DNA from 3 places in the Luteibacter sahnii genome. Region 2 is predicted to be linked to each of the others. Evidence: riboswitches for the same ligand, from Rfam matches in the RefSeq annotation. Region 2 holds a riboswitch; each other region holds the start of a gene.
The links. A riboswitch is a leader RNA that binds a small molecule or an ion and turns the genes downstream of it on or off. The one in region 2 is predicted to bind cobalamin.

Region 1 (6,073 bases), on a different contig from region 2:
GTGATCACGACGTGCTGGCGCCCGGGGCGGACGGCCAGGGCGGCAAGCACCCGCTCCAGCGGCACGTACGCCTTGGTAAGCGCGATGTTGAGTTCGTCCAGGAGCACGAAGTCATACGACGCATCGCCCAGCATCTGTTCGGCGATGTCCCACGCGGCCATGGCGGCGGCGATGTCGCGGTCCCTGTCCTGGGTTTCCCATGTAAAGCCCTCGCCCATCACGTGGTAATCCACGCCATCCCCGTCGAAGCGCCGGAAGAACGCTTCCTCGCCCGTGGAGAAGCTGCCCTTGATGAACTGCACCACGCCGCAATGGAACCCGTGGCCGAGCGAGCGCGCGAGCATGCCGAAGCCCGACGAACTCTTGCCCTTGCCGTTGCCGGTGTTGACCACCAGTACGCCACGGTCGATGGTCGCGCGTGCGATGCGCCGGTCGACAAGCTCCTTCTTGCGACGCATGCGATCGCGGTACCGCGCGGCGTCATCCATGTCGCGCCAGTCGGGGCCCTCGCTCATGCGTGCGCCGCATCGTCGCGCACGCGGAACACGCGTGCGATCACCGCGTGCGCGACCTGCGCTACGGCCACGTAGCATGCCGTGGTCCGCACGAACCGCGGTCCCCAGGTCATCAGCCGCACGCCGTAGTCGGCGAGGTTGGGTTCCGCGTAACGGCCACCGAGGAAGTAGAACGACCCACCCGATACGACGTAAGACAACGATGCGCTCGCCAACAAGGTGGCGAACACGATCACGTGCGACCGCAGCGAGCCATCGAACCGTGGCGCGATAGCACGCCCCGCGTACCACAGCACGGCGTAGGCCAGCGGCAGGAACGAATACGCCAGCGTGATGCAGAACGCGCTCACGCCCGCGTAGCTCACCGAGTACCAGTCCACCAGCACCGCCAGGACGACAAAGCCGACGAAGGCCATGTGCCTGCGCAGGTAGAGGCCGCCGAGGAAGAACAGGGCCATCGACGCGTCCGGCAGGTGAAGCCAGTCGCCGAAGTGATGGAAACGGGTACCGATCATCACGAGGGCGAACGACGCGGCGAGGGCAACGGATAGCGGACGGGAAAGCGGCTTCATCGTGACGGGCTCCGGGTGGGGTGCGGTTACGAACGGGGCTGGTAGCGCAGCGTGAGCATCCAGTGGCGGCCGGGCTGGTTGAAGTAACGGGCGGTCTCGTAGTGACGATCGAAGATGTTCTTCGCCGCCAGTTCGACGTTCCAGAACGCGTCGAAGGCATAGGCCAGGCGCAGGTCGGTCAACGCGTAGCCACCCAGGCGATGCAGGTTGGCCGCATCGTCGTAGCGGTAGCCCGAGGCGAACACGCTTGCGCCGACGCTGAAGGCACCGAAGCGGCGATCGACGTCGAGGTTGGCCGTGCGCCGCGCACGGCGCGGCAACAGGTTGCCCTGGCCGGCGTCGCCGCTGTCGTTCTCCGGTTGCAGCCACGTGGCATTGCCGGCGACGGTCCAATCGGCGAGCGTCGTGTCAGCGGCCAGTTCCACGCCACGGATACGCGAGCGATCAATGTTGTTGGCACCGCCGAACGGGAACAGCGGGCCGGTCAGGCCCGCGTCGAACACGATCAGGTGGTCGATGCGGTTCTGGAACGCGTTGACCGACCAATGACCCCAGCCCGGCGTGCCCTTCAGGCCCATCTCCCAGTTGCGCGAGGTTTCCGGCTGAAGATCGGGGTTGCCGTAGTCGGGGTAGTAGAGATCGTTGAAAGTGGGCGCCTTGAACGCGGTGCCGTAGCTGGCGGTGACTTTCAGCGCATCGGTGAGCGCGTAGCCGTAGAGGAGGCTGCCGGTGGTCTTGCCGCCGAACTGGCTGTTTTCATCGCGGCGCAGGCTCCCCTGCACCGAGCTGGCGCCGAACACCTGCTGCCACTGCGCGAACAACGCATGATTGCGGCGCGCGTCGACGGCGTAATCGGTGCTGCCCACCACGCGATCGCGCTGCCAGTCGAATCCGACGGTGGTCAGGCCATAGGCACCGCCGACGTGACCCAGGTCGGCCTGCAGCGAGGCGAGGTCGCGATGCGTGTTGAACGTATCGGCGTAGACGCTGTTTTCGTCGTCGGTGGAGAGATCGGCGCTGCGACCGACGTTGAGCGTGACCAGCGCGTCGCCCGACGGGCGGTAGCGGACGCGGCCGCCGACAGCCTGCGTGGCGGACGCGGCGAAGTTACTGCTGGTACCGTCGTAGTGATTGCGGCCTTCGCTGCGCATGGCGCTCGCGTCGGCGTCCCACTGCTCGTCGAAGCGCCAGCCCCCCTTGAGCGAGAGCGCGTTGTTCCGATAACCGTCGCGGTCCGGTTCGTAGGTGTAGCACCCGCCGCCGCCCGGGCTGGGCTTGCCCCGGCACGCATTGATGCCGTCGGTCTGGTCGTGCGTGGCTTCCACCGCGTACCAGCCCTGCTTGCCGCTGCCGGCGAAGCCCGCCGACCCACGCAGGGTGGACCAGCTGCCGACGCCCAGCGAAAAGCTGGGCACGAAGGCGCCCTGCGGCCGGCGGGTGAAGATCTGGATGACACCGCCCAGGGCTTCGGAGCCGTAAAGGCTCGAGTACGGACCCCTTACGATTTCGATCCGTTCGATCTGGTCGACCGGAATATCCTGGAACGCGGCGGTGCCGGAGGTGACCGACCCGATCCGCACGCCGTCCACCAGCACCAGCACGTGGTCCGCGTCGGTGCCGCGCATGAACACGGAGGTCGACTTGCCCGGTCCGCCGTTGTTGGCGATGGACACGCCCGGCACGCCGCGCAGCAACTCCGCGAGGGAGCTGGGCTGCAAGCGCTCGATGTCGGCGCGATCGATGACGGTGGACGCGGCCAGCACCTGCGAGGCGGCCTGTTCGGTGCGCGAGGCGGTGACGACGACCTGGTCGAGGTCGGTGGACACCTCGTCGGCCTGGGCAAGGGCAGGCAAGACGAAAGCCGTCGCGACGGCGAGCGCGAGGCGGGACGAACGGAACATCGTGGTGTCACTCCCTACGAGCCGCGCCAACCCGCGCGGCATGGATGCGTGGGACGGACGCAGGGAGACGGGGAGCGCCGACGATGGACGGCCACCCTCGACAGGCCCTCCGCCAGTCCGGTGTCGCCTCGAGGCCGGTCTCCGGGCTTGCGGGCATGGGACGTGCGTCCCATCGGACCGGCGCCTTCCCATGCCAGGGGCACAGTGGCGTAGAGCCGGTCGTTCACTCGCTTACCGTTGCGGGGGCAGCTCCGGAATGGCGCGGCGCGAGAGCGCCCGCGCGTCACCGGATTCCCGTTTCAATCGCCGTCGTCAGACGTCGGCGATCACCTTGGGCCCGGGCAGTGTAGCCGAACCACGCGCGTGCCGGTCGCGCCAGCGCAGGCAGGGGCGCTCGACCGTGTAGTGCAGCAGGGCGCCGCAGGCCAGCGTGGTGGCGGCGAACACGGCAAAACGGAGGAAACGATGCGCCGCCAGGTGGTCGCCAAGGGCGGCCGCGGTCAGAGCAAACGCCCCCTTGTGACTCAGGTAGAGACTGTAGGACGCGCGGGCGAGCCAGCCCACCCCCGGCAGGCGAACGGCGACCGGGCCGCGTGTCGCGCTGCATGCGGCGACGAAGGCGGCCATGGCGGTCGCCAGCAACGGGTATCCGAGCACGCAAGACCAGAACGCCGTGCGCCGCCCCGTGAACACGGCCAGGGAAAGGATGAGCAGCACACCGGCGAGCGTCAGCAGACGGCCCTGCCGCGCGTGCAAGCCAGCCATCCACGCGGGTCGGTACACCGCGCAGGCCGCGAGCGAGACACCGGCGACCAGGCCGTCCAATCGCGCGTAAGTGGGGTAGTAGAGGTAGCGCAGGTAGGATGGCCCCTCCGGGTCGGCATGGGCGACCTGCGTCTGCCATAGCCACGCGCGCAGGATCACGCCACCGACCACGACCAGCCCCAGAACGGCCAGCCCCCGGAGCAACGACGGCCGCCTGGCCAGGGCCAGGGCGAGGAACGGAAACACCAGGTAGAAGTGTTCCTCCACGCACAACGACCACACATGCGAAAACGCCGAACGCTCCGGTGCGTCGAACAGCAGGTTGAAGGTGAAGGTCGGAAACTGCCACCACGGCTGCATCAAGGGCGTTTCGCGCCAGGCAGGCCAGCACAGGTACAAGACCAGCACCACGGCGAACGCGGGCAGGATGCGAAAGGCGCGCCGCCGATAGAATTCGGCCAGGTCGACCGTGCCGTTTGCGGCGACCGACGCCAGCACCTGGCGGCCGATGAGGTAACCGCTTAGCACGAAGAACAGGTCGACACCCATCCAGCCTGACGTTTCGAGCAGGCCGAAGCCGTCGCCCAGGCCGCCGAGCAGGTAGCTATGGAACAGCATCACCCAGACGATTGCGATGGCGCGCAGGGTATCCAGTCCGGGTTGGCGGCTCATCGGTCGTGTTTTCCCCGTGCGATACGACAGTGCCTGCGGCGACACGAACGATAGGCGTCGCACCGGCCGGCGGCATGGAGCGATTCGGGCCATTCACGGGCAAGCCGCAACGGGGCCGATCGCTTGAGAGGCCATTGTGGAAAAAAGTACGGCCCGTCGCACCGGGTAATGCGGCGGGCCGTGCGTTCACGGCGTTGAAGCGTTGCGATGGATCAGAGGCAGGTGGCCAGGCCGTCGTAGATCGAGGCCCGCGACATCGGGAGCTTGGCTTCGAGCGGGTTTTCGCCCTCGATCAGCTGGAAGAACTGCTCCGCCGGGGTGTCCTTGGCCAGGGGCAGCCGGCACTTATAGAGACGGGCGTTCACCTGCACGGCACCGGACTTCGGATTGACGCCCGCGTAGCTGCCGGCGAAGGTCCACAGGCACTGCTTGACGGTGCCCTTGGTGGCGTCGACCGAGCAACGCAACTGCATCGGACGCAGGTTGCCATAGTCCCCCTCGCAGAAGGTGTCGCCACAGACCTTGTCGAACGCGCGACCGAGCGCGGCCTCGGCGTCGTAGAAGCGCTGGAAACTGTTTTCGGAGGCAGGCCAGTCGACCAGGTCGACGTAGCGAGCCGGGGCCGGCGGCGGCGTGGTGGACTGGGCGAACGCCGCGGCGGGGAGAACGAACAGGACGGCGGCGAGGGTGGTTCGGATCATCGGGTGGCTCCGTGGTGAAGGGAGCCGGTATTTCAGCGGTACGGGCGCGGCGGGTCTGTCCCGCCGCGCCTGTCCGCGCGTGTAGTCGCCGGCCTGCGTTAAAGCCAGTGTCCGTAACGGCGGATGTAGATCGTCTTCACCAACTGCGTCAGCACGCAGTACGAGACCAGCGTGACCGCCAGCCAGGCGAAGTAGATGCCCGGCAACGGCTGCATCCCGATGTGCGCACCAAGCGACGAGAACGGGATCAACATGCCCACCACCATGATCGTGCCGGTCAGCGCCAGCACCGGTGCCGACGCCACGCTGCGCAGGAACGGAATGCGCCGCGTGCGGATCATGTGCACCACGAGCGTCTGCGACAGCAGGCCTTCGATGAACCAGCCTGACTGGAACAGCGACTGGTGTGCGGCATCGTTCGCACCGAACACATGCCACATCAACCAGAAGGTGGTGATGTCGAACACCGAGCTGACCGGGCCGATCCAGACCATGAAGCGACCGATGTCCCCGGCATCCCACTTGCGCGGCCTGCGCAGGTACTCCTCGTCCATGCGATCGAACGGAATCGACAGCTGTGAGAGGTCGTAGAGCAGGTTCTGCACCAGGATCTGCAACGGCAGCATGGGCACGAACGGCAGGAAGGCACTGGCCACGAGCACGCTGAACACGTTGCCGAAGTTAGAACTGGCCGTCATCTTGATGTACTTCATGATGTTGCCGAAGGTGACGCGGCCCTCGACCACGCCCTCCTCCAGCACCATCAGGTTTTTTTCAAGCAGGATGATGTCGGCCGACTCCTTGGCGATGTCGGTGGCGGTATCGACCGAGATGCCCACGTCGGCGTCGCGCAGCGCCGGCGCATCGTTGATGCCGTCGCCGAGGAAGCCCACGGTATGACCACGCCGTTGCAGGGCCTTGACCACGCGCGCCTTCTGCACGGGAGA
Region 2 (6,073 bases):
CTGCCAGACCGCGGACGGTACGCTGGCCGGCTCGGCCCTCGACATGGCGAGCGCGGTGCGCAACACCGTCGACCTCGTCGGCGTCGCGCTGGACGAGGCCTCGCGCATGGCCTCGACCTACCCTGCCGCGTTCCTCGGCCTGGGTGCCACGCACGGTCGCATCGCCGCCGGCTGCCGCGCCGACTTCGTCGTGGTGGACGACACGCTGCAGGTGTCCGAGACGTGGATCGGCGGACAGCAGGTGTTCGTCGCCCGCTAGGCGCCCGCCCCTGCGGGAAGCGGGCAAGGTGCCGGGCTCCCCGGACGTCCGTGAAGAACCCCAAAAAGCCGGCGACTCCGCGCCGGCTCGATACAGGGAGAGGGTGGGCCGCCCGGATACGCTGCCCGGGCGGCCTGGGTCGATCAGAGCGAGAAGTCGTACCTCACGCCGAAGCGGAAATAACGCGGTGCCTGGAAGGCGATGGGACGGCGGTAATCCGGATTCGCCGCCGGCTGCCCGTTGGCGTCGACCGTATCCAGTTCGCCGGTATCGACCTGGCCGACGACGCGCTGCTTGCCGGCCACGTTGAACACCGCCGCCGTGAAGGCCAACGGCTGCTCCGCGCCCGCCCACATGGGACGGTATTCGGCGTTGAGATCGAGACTCCACGTCCACGGCAGGCGACCCCGCGAACCACGGGGTGCCGGGCGGAAGCCGCACTCGAAATACGACGCGCCGTACTGGATCGCATCGACCGGATCCTGGCCCAGGCAGTTCTTCGGCCGTCCCGTCGCCACCGCGAGGTTGCCGCCGATCAGCCATTCGGGCGTGGCCTGCCAGTAGCCGTATGCCTTCAACTGGTGCGTGCGGTCGTTGGGCAGCGGACCGTTCGAATACTGCATGATTTCCGGCGCGTCCCAATCCTGCGTCACCGACGGGTCGAGCTGGCCGATGTCGGACTTCAGCTGGCCCTCGGAGTTGCCGTAGCTGCGCGAGAAGGTGTAATCGACGCGACCGTACCATTGGTTGGCGAGCTGGTGTTCGAGGTAGAGCTCCAGCGAGTAGTACTTGCGCTTGAGGTCCGGGAACGCCACGCCCTCGGGCGAGGTGAAGTCTTCCTTGGTGAGGCGGAACGGCACCAGGGTGCCGTTGCCGTCCACGTCGACGTTGAAGGTGTTCGACTTGCCCGGATTGAACAGGTAGCAGCCGGGAATGGACGCGTTGGTGATGTCGATGCCGTTGCGCGCGGCGTATTTCTCGAACGGACGGCTGTCGCAGAAGTCGTCGATCGAGCTCTTCAGCTTGCGGTAGGTCGCCTTGGCGCCGAAGCTCCAGTCGGCACCCAGCGCCTTGTCGAAGCCCAGGATGTACTCGTCCTGGTAATACGCGTCGATGCCCACCGCGGCGATCGTCCTGGGATTGAGCGGCGTGCCGTCCTCGCCGTTGAGATACGCGCGCGTGCCGATCTGCTGCGCCCCGAGCGGTTCGCCGGTGTTCGGGTCCACGCCGGTAAAGGTGTAGTACTCCGAGTAGTAGGTCGACGCCGACGCACCGCGAATGGCCACGTTCGACGGAATCGCCAGGTGGTAACGACCGGCGTTGGCGTAGAGCTTGAACGTCGAATCGCCGAACACGTCCCACGTGACGCCCAGTCGCGGGGCGAGTTGGTGGCGCTGGGCCACGTAGGTCTGGCCGTCGCCGTTGATGTTCTTGAACTGCTCGTTGCGCAAGCCGATGGAGGCCATCCAGCGATCGGTGATCTGCCACTTGTCTTCGATGAACTGAGCTTCCTGCTCCACCTTCACGTTGGCGCCCGTCTGGAACAGGCGCTTCTGCGCGAAGTACTGCACGCCCGGCGGCACGACGATGCCTCGACTGGGGATCGCACCGGCGGCGGCGTAGATCCAGCGATAGCCGCCCTCGTAGACGTTGCCGGAGTAGGACTCGAGCGTCTGGTTGTCGACGCCAGCGCGCAGGTCGTGATCGCCGACGTGGTATTCGACGTCCAGGCGCCAGCCCTTGGTCTTGTCTTTCGCGCCCTGGCCGAGCACGGTGCCGTTGACCAGACCGCAGCCGACGATCTTCTCGCCCACCGGGATACCCTGGCGGTTGTCGAGGATCCATGGGCAGTTGGGCGAACCGGCGTAATCGAGGTTGCGCTGGTGCCGCGTGTTGCTGCGGCCATAGAGCGCGTTCACCGTGAGTTCGTCGGTGAGGTAGCCGGTGTACTTGCCGATGTAGACGTCGCCGCCCGGCGCGGAACCCGCGCCCGCGTCGAAGTTCTTGAGGTTGTCGGTGCCCAGGTACTGCGCACGCGTACCCGTGGCGTAGTCGTACGCGTAGACGCTGCGCTCGATGTTCGACTTGTCGCCCAGGCCCGTCACTTCGAGCAGGTGGTTGTCGGTGATGTTCCAGTCGATCTTGGCCAGCCACTTGGTGGCCTTGGATGCCTGGTGGGTGCGTTGCGCGGTGACGCTGTTGGACGTGCTGTTGAGGTTGGAGCGGGTGAAGTCGGAGGCGGCGAACAGGAACAGCTTGTCCTTGATCAGCGGGCCGCTGAGGTACCCGGTGTACTGCGTGTCGCCGGAGCGATTCTCCTCCCGGAACTGGTAGAGCTCGCCGTTGGTACGGTAGATGTTCTTCGGCTTCTGGCGCAGGCCCTTGGGCGTGACGTAAAGGCCGACGCCGGCCTTCCATTCGTTGCCGCCGCGCTTGGTCACGATGTTGATCACGCCGCCGGTGGAGCGGCCGTATTCGGCGCCGTAGCCGCCGGTGTAGATCTGCTGCTGGTCGATCGCATCGAACGGCAGGCTGGTGAAACCCAGGCCGGTCAGCGCGTTGGTGACCGAATAGCCGTTGATGTAGTACTGGTTTTCCGACGCCGACGAACCGCCGAACGAGGCCACGTTGCCATAGCGCGAATCGCCCGATACCACGCCCGGGGCAAGCAGCGCCGCGGCGGTGACGTCGCGGGCGAGGGGAATCTTCTGAAGTTGCTGCGAGGTGAGCACCGTACGCGAGTCGACGGACGAGACGTCGATCGCCGGCAGCGCGTTGCCGGTGACCTGCACGCCTTCGAGCGTCTGCGCCTGGGCGCTGCCGGCGGCCGCGCCCGCGAACGAGACGTCGATGCCGCCGCCGATGTTCACCTGCACGTTGTCGCGGCTCTCCACGACCTGGCCGCCGCGTTGCAGCGTCACCTTGTAGCGGCCGATCGGCAACGACGGCACGCGGTAGCGACCCTCGGCGTCCACGCCGGTATCGCGGGCGAAGCCGGTGTCGAGGTTTTCCAGGCGCACCGTGGCGCCCTCCGGTTGCGCGACGCGGCCGAAAACGACGCCGGACGCATTGGACTGGGCCATGACCGACCCGCTGGCGAAGCACAGGGCCAGCGCGAGGCACAGGGTGGAGCGACGCGGCGCGCGGCCGCCGGAATGGCACATCTGCATGGTGTGGTGTCTCCCCGAATTGAACCGCCAAAGGGCCCGTCCGCGGCTCGGCCGGGCCCAACGTTCAAACGCGATGTCGCCACGCCCGACCGGATCCCCCGGGTCGACCGCCCCCTGTCGGCGCAAGAACTTGCGCCCGGCGACATCGATGACCAACTACCCGCAAAAGATTGCGAATGTCAAGCGATCGTTAGAAATTCGTGACTTGGCGCCCGTCCGTGGCTAAAGTGGCGCCCGTTCGGGTGTCCCGGCCGGCGTTCGGCCGACGGGATGAAACGGGAAGCCGGTGCGCCGCCAATGCGGCAAGGCCGGCACTGCCCCCGCAACGGTATGCGCCGCGAGGTCCCCTGGGTCCTCCGCCGCCGGCCGACGCCACTGTCCTTGAGGATGGGAAGGTGCCGGCGGCGAGCCATCGTCGATGGCCGGCGCGAGTCCGGAGACCGGCCCGCGCGAACGTCCGCCTGAGAAGCCTCTCAGATGCGGCCGTTTTCTTATTCGGACGATTCGCGGCGGGCGGATCCGGACCGCCCGCGGCCCCGGTCGTGCGCGTCGTTCGTCTTCCCGTCGCGACGTCCATCGCAGCGTGACGAGGACCCGTTTCATGAAGAAGACCCTGCTCGCGACGGCCCTGCTGTCGTCCATCGCCTCCGCGCACGCGGCCGACGGCGTCGCCGGCGACCGGCTCGATCCGGTCGTGGTGACCGCCAATCGCGCGCCCACCCCGCTCGACGAGGTGCTCGCCCCGGTGACCGTGATCTCGCGCGAGGACATCGACCGCCTGCAACCGACCAGCGTCCAGGACCTGCTCACCGGCCTGCCCGGCGTGGTCATGGCGAACACGGGCGGTATCGGCCAGCAGACGTCGCTCTTCATGCGCGGCACCAACAGCGCGCACACCCTGGTGCTGGTCGACGGCGTCCGTGTGGGCACCGTCGGCGCCGGCCTGCCCGCCTACGAACAGCTCCCGGTGGAACAGATCGACCACATCGAAATCGTGCGTGGCCCGCGCTCGAGCCTCTACGGCTCGGATGCGATCGGCGGCGTGATCCAGATCTTCACCCGTCACGGCGAGGCGGGGCAGCCGCCGGCACCGACCGTGTCGGTCGGCACGGGTAGCCACGGATACACCCAGGGCCAGGTCGGCGTCTCCGGGGGCACCACGCACGGCTGGTACAACGCCAGCCTCGGCGGCCAGTACACGGCCGGCATCAACGCGTGCCGCATCGGCGCGGCGCAGGGGTCCAAGGGCTGCTTCACCGACGAACCGGACGACGACGCCTACCGCACCTATAACGGCGCGCTGGCCGGCGGCTATCGCTGGGACGACGGCACGGAACTGACCGGCACCTGGATGCGCAGCAAGGGCACCATCGAATACGACGGCGATTTCCAGAACCTCACCCGGCGGTCGCAACAGGTGGCCGGTGCGAAGCTCGGCGTCGACGTGATGGCCGGCTGGCGCATGTCGCTGGCCCTGGGCCAGAACCAGGACCGGGCCGACAATTACCTCAACGGCCTGGGCAAGACGGTGCGCGATCCGGTGACGTTCGCGCCGATCGTCACCGACCCGGACAGGTATCGCGTCGGTTACCTCTACTCGCGGCGCAATCAGGCCTCGTGGCAGAACGACGTCGCGCTCGCCCCGGGCCAGACCCTCAGCGCCGGCGTCGACCTGCAGCAGGAGCGCCTGCGCAGCGACACCGATTACCTGAAGGACCGGCGTGACAACACGGGCGTGTTCGCACTCTACCAGGGCGTGTTCGGCCCGCATGAGATCCAGCTGTCGGCCCGCCACGACCACAACGACCAGTTCGGCAACCACACCACCGGCTCCGCCGCCTATGGGTTTGCGTTCGGCCAGGGCCTGAAGGTCACGGCCTCGTACGGCAGCGCCTTCCACGCGCCGACCTTCAACGACGAGTATTACCCCTATGGCGCACCGGTCGATCTCAAGCCGGAAACCTCGCGCACCGCGGAGATCGGCCTGTCGGCCCACCAGGGGATATGGCACTGGGCGGTCAACGCGTACCAGACCAAGGTCGACGACCTGATCGCGTTCGATGCCGCGTTCCTGCCGGTCAACGTCAGCCAGGCACGCATCCGCGGCCTCGAAGGCCAGGTCGGCGCGGACGTGGACGGCTGGCACCTGCGCGGCTACGCGACCCTGCAGCAGCCGAAGAACCGCGACGCCGGCGTGCAACACGACAACCTGCTGGCCCGTCGCCCCGAGCGGACCGCCCGCGTGGACATCGACAAGGACCTGGGGGCGTTCACCCTCGGCGGTTCGGTCTACGCGGCAGGCTACAGCTACGACGACGCGGCCAACACGACGCGCCTGGGCGGCTACGCCACCGCCGACCTGCGTGGCACCTGGCACCTGGACAGCGCCTGGAGCGTGCAGGGCCGCGTCGCCAACCTCGCCGACAAGCGCTACGAGACCGCCGCCTACTACAACCAGCTTGGCCGCACCTACTACCTGACCGTCCGCTTCACCCCCACGGCCAGGTAGTCCCCGCGCGACGGGTCAGCCCCCTGCCTTCCGGCAGGGGCCTGACCATAGGCACACGCGGGACGAGGGCGCCGGAGGGCATAAAATCCCCCGACGCGGGGACGGTTCCCCGCGATCACAGGGAGTCACGTGAAC
Region 3 (6,073 bases), on a different contig from region 2:
CCGTTCCACGGCGTCACCAACCCCTTCGCCTCCGCGGGACCGCGCGGTGCCAGGCTGACCATGAACGGGATGTAGTTCGCGTTGGCGATGATCAGCTTGTTGAACGGATCGATCGACGCGCCATGCCAGTCGATCACGCCGTCGAACGCGGGATACACGATGGTGTCGGTCAACTGCGGCGGCGTGAACTGGCCCTTGTACACCGCCTTGCGGAACTGGATACGACACATGAGCTGATCGAACGGCGTCGCACCCCACAGGTGCTGTTCGGTGAGGTCCGCAGGCGTCAAGGATGGCATGCCGGTGGAGTACGGCTGGGTCGGCGACGTGTGGTCGCCCGCCACCGCGCCCTGCGGCACCGGCTTCTCCTCCACCTTGGTCACCGGCGTACCCGTGCGACGATCGAGTACGAAGAACTCGCCACGCTTGGTCGTCTGCACCAGCGCGGGAATCGTCCCGTCCGGCGCCGGCAGGTCGACGAGCGACGGACCGGTCGGCACGTCCATGTCCCACAGATCGTGATGCGTGTTCTGGAACACCCACTTCGGCGCGCCCGTCTCGATGTCCAGCGCGACAGTGGAACTGGAATAGGTTTCGTCGAACGGACGACGATGTCCGCCGAAATAATCCGGCGTGGCGTTGCCCATCGGCAGGTACACCATCCCCAGGTCCGGGTCGGCCGTGTACACGCCCCACGCGTTCGGCGTGCCGCGCGTGAGCTGGTCGTCTGGACCCGGATGCCAGTTCTGCGGATCGTGACCGACGTCCCATGCCCAGATGAGCTTGCCGGTGAGCGGATCGAACGCGCGCACGGCGCCCGACGGCTCGTTCTCCGCCTGGTTGTCGTAGACCCAGCCGCCGAGGATGGCGCGGTCCTTCAGCACCAGGGGCGGCGAGGTCACGAAATGGAAGCCCGCCGGCACGTGGCCGAGGTATTGCGTCAGCGAGATGAATCCGTGTTCGCCAAAGTCGTCGCAGGGCTTGCCGGTGTCCGCGTTGAGGGCCATCAAGCGTGCGTCGAGCACGGGCGCGAGGATGCGTCGCGGGCAATCGGTGGCCGTGCCGGCGGGCGCTTCGTAATACGCGACGCCGCGACACGCGAGGTAGACGTCGGCATCGGTCTTCGCCTTGGGATCGAACGTCCACCTGGTCTTGCCTGTGGCGGCATCCAGCGCCACGACCCAGCTGTGTCCGGTGCACACGTAGAGCGTATCGCCGACCTTGATCGGCGTGTCTTCGAAATTGAACTCGTGGCCGGCATCGGTGCCGCCCTTGTCCTCACCCGGACGCATGGTATCGCCGGTGCGCGCCGTCCAGGCGAGCTTGAGGTTCCTGACGTTGTCGACGTTGATCTGGTCCAGCGGCGAAAAACGGTCGCCCTTGGGCGTGCGGCCATAGAACGCCCAGTCGCCGTCAGCCACCGAACGGTCCACGCCGTCGGGCAGGTTGCGCTGGGCGGCTTCGCCCTGCACGCCCACCGGGTGCATGAATCCCGCCACGCCCACGCCCACGCAGGCCAGCAGCGCGACAACAACCGCGATCGCGCCGGCGCGCTCCGGCGTGAGGCGGCGCCGTACCCACGGCATGAGCAGGTAGATGCCGAGCACCGTCGGCACGAACAGGCGCGGCTCGAGCGACCAGCCGTTGAAGCCCACCTCGTACAGCGCCCACGCAACGGTACCTAGCAGCGTCACCGCGTAAAGCCACAGCGCGCGTCCCGATCCGCGCCACAGCAGGACACCGGTGAGGCAAACGGCGGCACCGGCGACCAGGTAGTAGAACGATCCGCCCAAGGCCACGAGCCACGCACCGCCCGCGGCAAGCGCCAGGCCAAGCAAGGCGATCGCCGCTCCGGTGATCCGCGGTGGGCGGCGTGATGGAATGATCCTCGACATCGTGTTCTCCGGCAGGACGTGCGACTCACAGCACGTGGCGCCGGGTCGCGCTAAGCTGCCAACGATAGCCATGGCAGGTATAGGCGCCGTGTACGCCGCCATGCCATGGGCGTCATTTATTTTTGGAAAGGAGCGATGCCATGCGATACGTCCGACTCGGCAATACGGGCCTGGAGATATCACCGCTCGTGCTGGGCTGCATGACCTACGGCGCGCCCGAACGCGGCAACCACGCGTGGACGCTCGACGAAGCGAAGAGCCGCCCCTTCCTCCGCAAGGCGCTGGACCTGGGCATCAACACGTTCGACACCGCCAACGCGTATTCCGACGGCACGTCGGAGGAGATCCTCGGGCGGGCGCTGAAGGATTTCGCCCGCCGCGACGAGGTGGTGATCGCGACCAAGACCTTCTTCCGCTGGGGCAAGGGCGCGAACCAGGGCGGCCTGTCGCGCAAGGCCATCTTCCATTCTGTGGACGATTCGCTGTCGCGGCTGGGCACCGATTACGTCGACCTGCTGCAGATCCACCGTTTCGACCCCGCGACGCCGATCGAAGAAACCCTCGAGGCGCTCCACGACGTGGTCAAGTCAGGCAAGGCGCGTTACCTCGGCGCATCGTCGATGCACGCGTGGCAATTCGCCAAGATGGTATATACCTCGCGCCTTCACGGTTGGACCGGGTTCGTCAGCATGCAGGATCACTACAACCTCCTTCAGCGCGAGGAAGAGCGCGAGATGATCCCCTTCTGCATCGACCAGGGCATCGCGGTGATCCCGTGGAGCCCGCTCGCGCGTGGCCGCCTCACGCGCGACTGGGACCAAACCAGTTTCCGCCAGGACAACGACGTGTTCGGCGGCACGCTCTACCGGTCCACGGAAGCCTCCGACCGCGCCATCGTCGAGGCGGTGAAGGCCGTGGCCGACGCACGTGGCGTGCCGCGCGCGCAGGTGGCCCTGGCCTGGGTCGCACAGCGACGGGGTGTAACGGCGCCGATCGTGGGCGCGTCCAAGCCGCATCATCTCGATGACGCGGTCGCGGCGCTGGACCTGGCGCTGACCGACGAGGAGATCGCGACGCTGGAGAACGCCTACGTGCCCCATCCGGTGGAAGGGTTCGATTGACGACGGCGCTCGATGGCGTCTTCGATCATGTCCGCCGTACGGGAAGTGCCTTGTTCGGCGCGTAGCGTCGCGCTGACCTGGGCGGCGCGCCCCGCCACACGCCGGTCGTCGATGAGTCGCCCGAGCAGCGCGGCCGCCCGGCCGGCCCGATAGCGCCCGGCGCGCAGCGACGCACCGACGCCCAGGCGGGCCACGCGTTCGGCGTTGTCGAACTGGTCGAAGCCGTGCGGCACGACCAGCGCCGGCCGGCCCGCACGCAGGGCTTCGTGCGTGGTGCCGATGCCGCCGTGATGCACCACGGCGGCACCGCGCTCGAACAGCGCGCCGTGAGGCGCGTAGTCGACCGCGAGCATGCCCTCGGGCAATCGGCCCAGCCGTTCGCGCAGCGCGGGGGAACCGGTGAGCAAGACGGCGCGCGTGCCCAGCGACCGCGCGGCCTGGATGCTCTCGCGGAGAAAGAGCTCACCCGCATGCACGGCCGCCGACCCGAGGGTAAACACCACCGGTGGCGTGCCCGCGTCGAGGAAGGCGCGCAACGCCTCGTCGAGGCGCCCGCTGTCCGGTGCGTAACGGCACCAGCCGGTGAGCAGGGCCTGCGGCGGGGCATCGCCAGGCAATGCCCCAAGCAACGGCGAATACATCGCCAGCACACCGCCGGGCGCGTGCTGGCCGCGATGGAACGGATCGCCCCACGCGGACACCAGCGGCAGGCCGAGCGCTTGGCGGAACGCACGCACCGGCGCCGTCCACGAGCGCGTCGCCACGCGTGCGGCGCGTTGCAGCCACGCCCCCCGGCGCGACGACGCGCGCACGTAGCGATCGAACCACGCCACGCCGGTCGCCGGCGGATCGTCGGCGGAAAGGAACACCGAAGGCGACAGCACCGCCGACAGCCAGGCCAATGGCCGGGTCTCGCCGAGGATCTGACCCGCGAATGCCAGCGTGGTGGTGACGATGGCGTCTGCCCCGGCGCAGACCGGCGCCAACGCCGCGTAGCTCGCCGCCACGTCGACCGCGGCGAGGTCGCGCACGACGAAGCGTGGCCCCCGCACGGGATGGAAAGCGCGCGCGGCGAACGCTGCCTTGTCATCGGGCTCGGCGATGCCCGTGGCGTTGATGAACTCCAGCCCGGCGGCGGCCACCGCCTGCTGGTGCATGCCGTGCGCGCCGACCGTCACCTGGTGGCCACGGCGGACGAGCTCCCGGCCCACGGCAAGGAAGGGAAAGAGATCGCCCTGCGATCCCACCGTTGCGATCACGACATGGCCTGGCTTCATGCCCCCCATGGTGGCGCATTTGACTTCCGCCGTGCGGACGACTAATTTCCGGGTCGCCAGCGGTCTTTATCTTCGTATTCGAATACAAAGATAAAGCTAAGAGGGAAGCCGGTGGGAATCCGGCGCTGCCCCGCAGCGGTATGTGGAGACGAGCCCGTCAAACGCACTGAAAGCGTCCGCGCTTTCGGGAAGCGACGGTCGAGGCGGCATCGACGATGCCACATCCACGAGCCCGAAGACCTGCCGCCAGCCGGGGAGCGACGTCTCTCCGTCCGACCTGGGTCCGCTCCCGCCGGGGCGGCACCGGTTCGCCCGCGGGGGCGAAGGTCGACGGTCAGCACCACGCCGCCGGGCTCGCGCCGGGTGGCACGCGGCTTGCCGCCCTTCCCTCCTCTTTGCCACTGAAGAGGATGTCCACTCATGCCACACGTTACGTACCTCGGGTTTCCCCGGATCGGCCGGCGCCGCGAACTCAAGCGCGCGCTGGAGAGCCACTGGAAGGGAGACACCACCACCGACGACCTGCTCGCGGTCGCCGCCAGCCTGCGCCGGCGCCACTGGAAGCTCGCCTGCGACGCGGGCGCCGACAGCGTGCCCGTGAACGACTTCTCGTTGTACGACCACGTGCTCGACGCGGCCGTCGCGGTCGACGCGATTCCCGATCGCTACCGCACCCTGCAGGCGCGCGACCCGCTGGCGGCCTACTTCGCCATGGCACGCGGACACCAGGACAGCGGCGTCGACCTGCATGCCCTGGAAATGACCAAGTGGTTCGATACCAACTACCACTACATCGTCCCCGAACTCGTCGCCGGCCAGGTCTTCGCCGCCCGTCCCGGGAAGCTCGTCGGGGAGTTCCGCGAGGCGGTGGACGCCGGCCACCGGGCCCGCCCGGTGCTGCTGGGCCCGGTGAGCTTCCTGCGCCTGGCCAAGACGGTGGACGGCAGCGCGGCACTCGACCTCCTCGACGCCCTGCTGCCCGCCTGGCTCGGCCTGCTCGACGCGTTGGCGGACGCGGGCGCGGACTGGGTACAGGTGGACGAGCCCGTGCTGGTGCTCGACCTGGACGAGGCCACGCGCGCTGCGCTGCGCCGCACCTACGACGCGATCGCCGCACAGGGCCGCGTGCGCGTGCTGTTGGCGACCTACTTCGGCGCGCTGGACGACAACCTCGCCCTCGCCGGCGCATTGCCGGTCGCGGGGCTGCACGTGGACCTCGCCCGCGCACCCGGACAGCTTGAGCGCGTGCTCGACGCGCTGCCGTCCGATCGCGTGCTGTCCGCCGGGATCATCGACGGCCGCAACGTGTGGCTGAGCGATCCCGGCATCCTCCAGCCACGCGTCGCCCGGCTGCTCGAACGCGTGTCCGCGGATCGCCTGTGGTTGTCCACGTCGTGCTCGCTGCTGCATGTGCCGTTCGACGCCGAGGAAGAAACGCGGCTGCCGTCGCACATCGCATCGTGGCTGTCGTTCGCGCGGCAGAAGATCGGCGAGTTACGGTGTTACGCGGATGCCGGCACCGGCGACGCGACCGCGATCCGCGTCCTCGATCGGCAACGCGAAACCCTCGCCGCGCGGCAGGCCTCGCCCGAGGTGGTACGCGCGGATGTCCGGGCCCGCGTGCGCGGCCTCACGCCGCAATTCGCCCAGCGTCGCTCGGCCTATGCCCACCGTTCGGCCGTGCAGCGCGAGCGCTTCGGCTTGCCCGACCTGCCCACCACCACCATCGGTTCGTTTCCGCAAACCCGCTCGCTGCGCAGCGCCCGCGCCGCCCACCGCG

Region 1: linked by a shared signal. The riboswitch ahead of btuB (TonB-dependent vitamin B12 receptor) and the one ahead of PI246_RS15775 (TonB-dependent receptor domain-containing protein) in region 2 are both predicted to bind cobalamin.
Region 3: linked by a shared signal. The riboswitch ahead of metE (5-methyltetrahydropteroyltriglutamate--homocysteine S-methyltransferase) and the one ahead of PI246_RS15775 (TonB-dependent receptor domain-containing protein) in region 2 are both predicted to bind cobalamin.

The regions. Positions count from the first base shown of each region.
Region 1 is NZ_JAQLOK010000003.1:371,813-377,885, reverse strand. Features, by position in the region: gene cobO (cob(I)yrinic acid a,c-diamide adenosyltransferase) at 1-488, opposite strand, end outside; gene PI246_RS11935 (hypothetical protein) at 512-1,087, opposite strand; gene btuB (TonB-dependent vitamin B12 receptor) at 1,114-2,988, opposite strand; cobalamin riboswitch at 3,104-3,337, opposite strand; gene PI246_RS11925 (acyltransferase family protein) at 3,301-4,425, opposite strand; gene PI246_RS11920 (hypothetical protein) at 4,638-5,126, opposite strand; gene mgtA (magnesium-translocating P-type ATPase) at 5,225-6,073, opposite strand, start outside.
Region 2 is NZ_JAQLOK010000007.1:53,918-59,990, reverse strand. Features, by position in the region: gene nagA (N-acetylglucosamine-6-phosphate deacetylase) at 1-259, shown strand, start outside; gene PI246_RS15780 (TonB-dependent receptor) at 403-3,429, opposite strand; cobalamin riboswitch at 3,653-3,892, shown strand; gene PI246_RS15775 (TonB-dependent receptor domain-containing protein) at 4,031-5,938, shown strand; gene PI246_RS15770 (efflux RND transporter permease subunit) at 6,068-6,073, shown strand, end outside.
Region 3 is NZ_JAQLOK010000002.1:881,874-887,946, forward strand. Features, by position in the region: gene PI246_RS09320 (membrane-bound PQQ-dependent dehydrogenase, glucose/quinate/shikimate family) at 1-1,895, opposite strand, end outside; gene PI246_RS09325 (aldo/keto reductase) at 2,036-3,016, shown strand; gene PI246_RS09330 (glycosyltransferase) at 2,983-4,293, opposite strand; cobalamin riboswitch at 4,337-4,555, shown strand; gene metE (5-methyltetrahydropteroyltriglutamate--homocysteine S-methyltransferase) at 4,714-6,073, shown strand, end outside.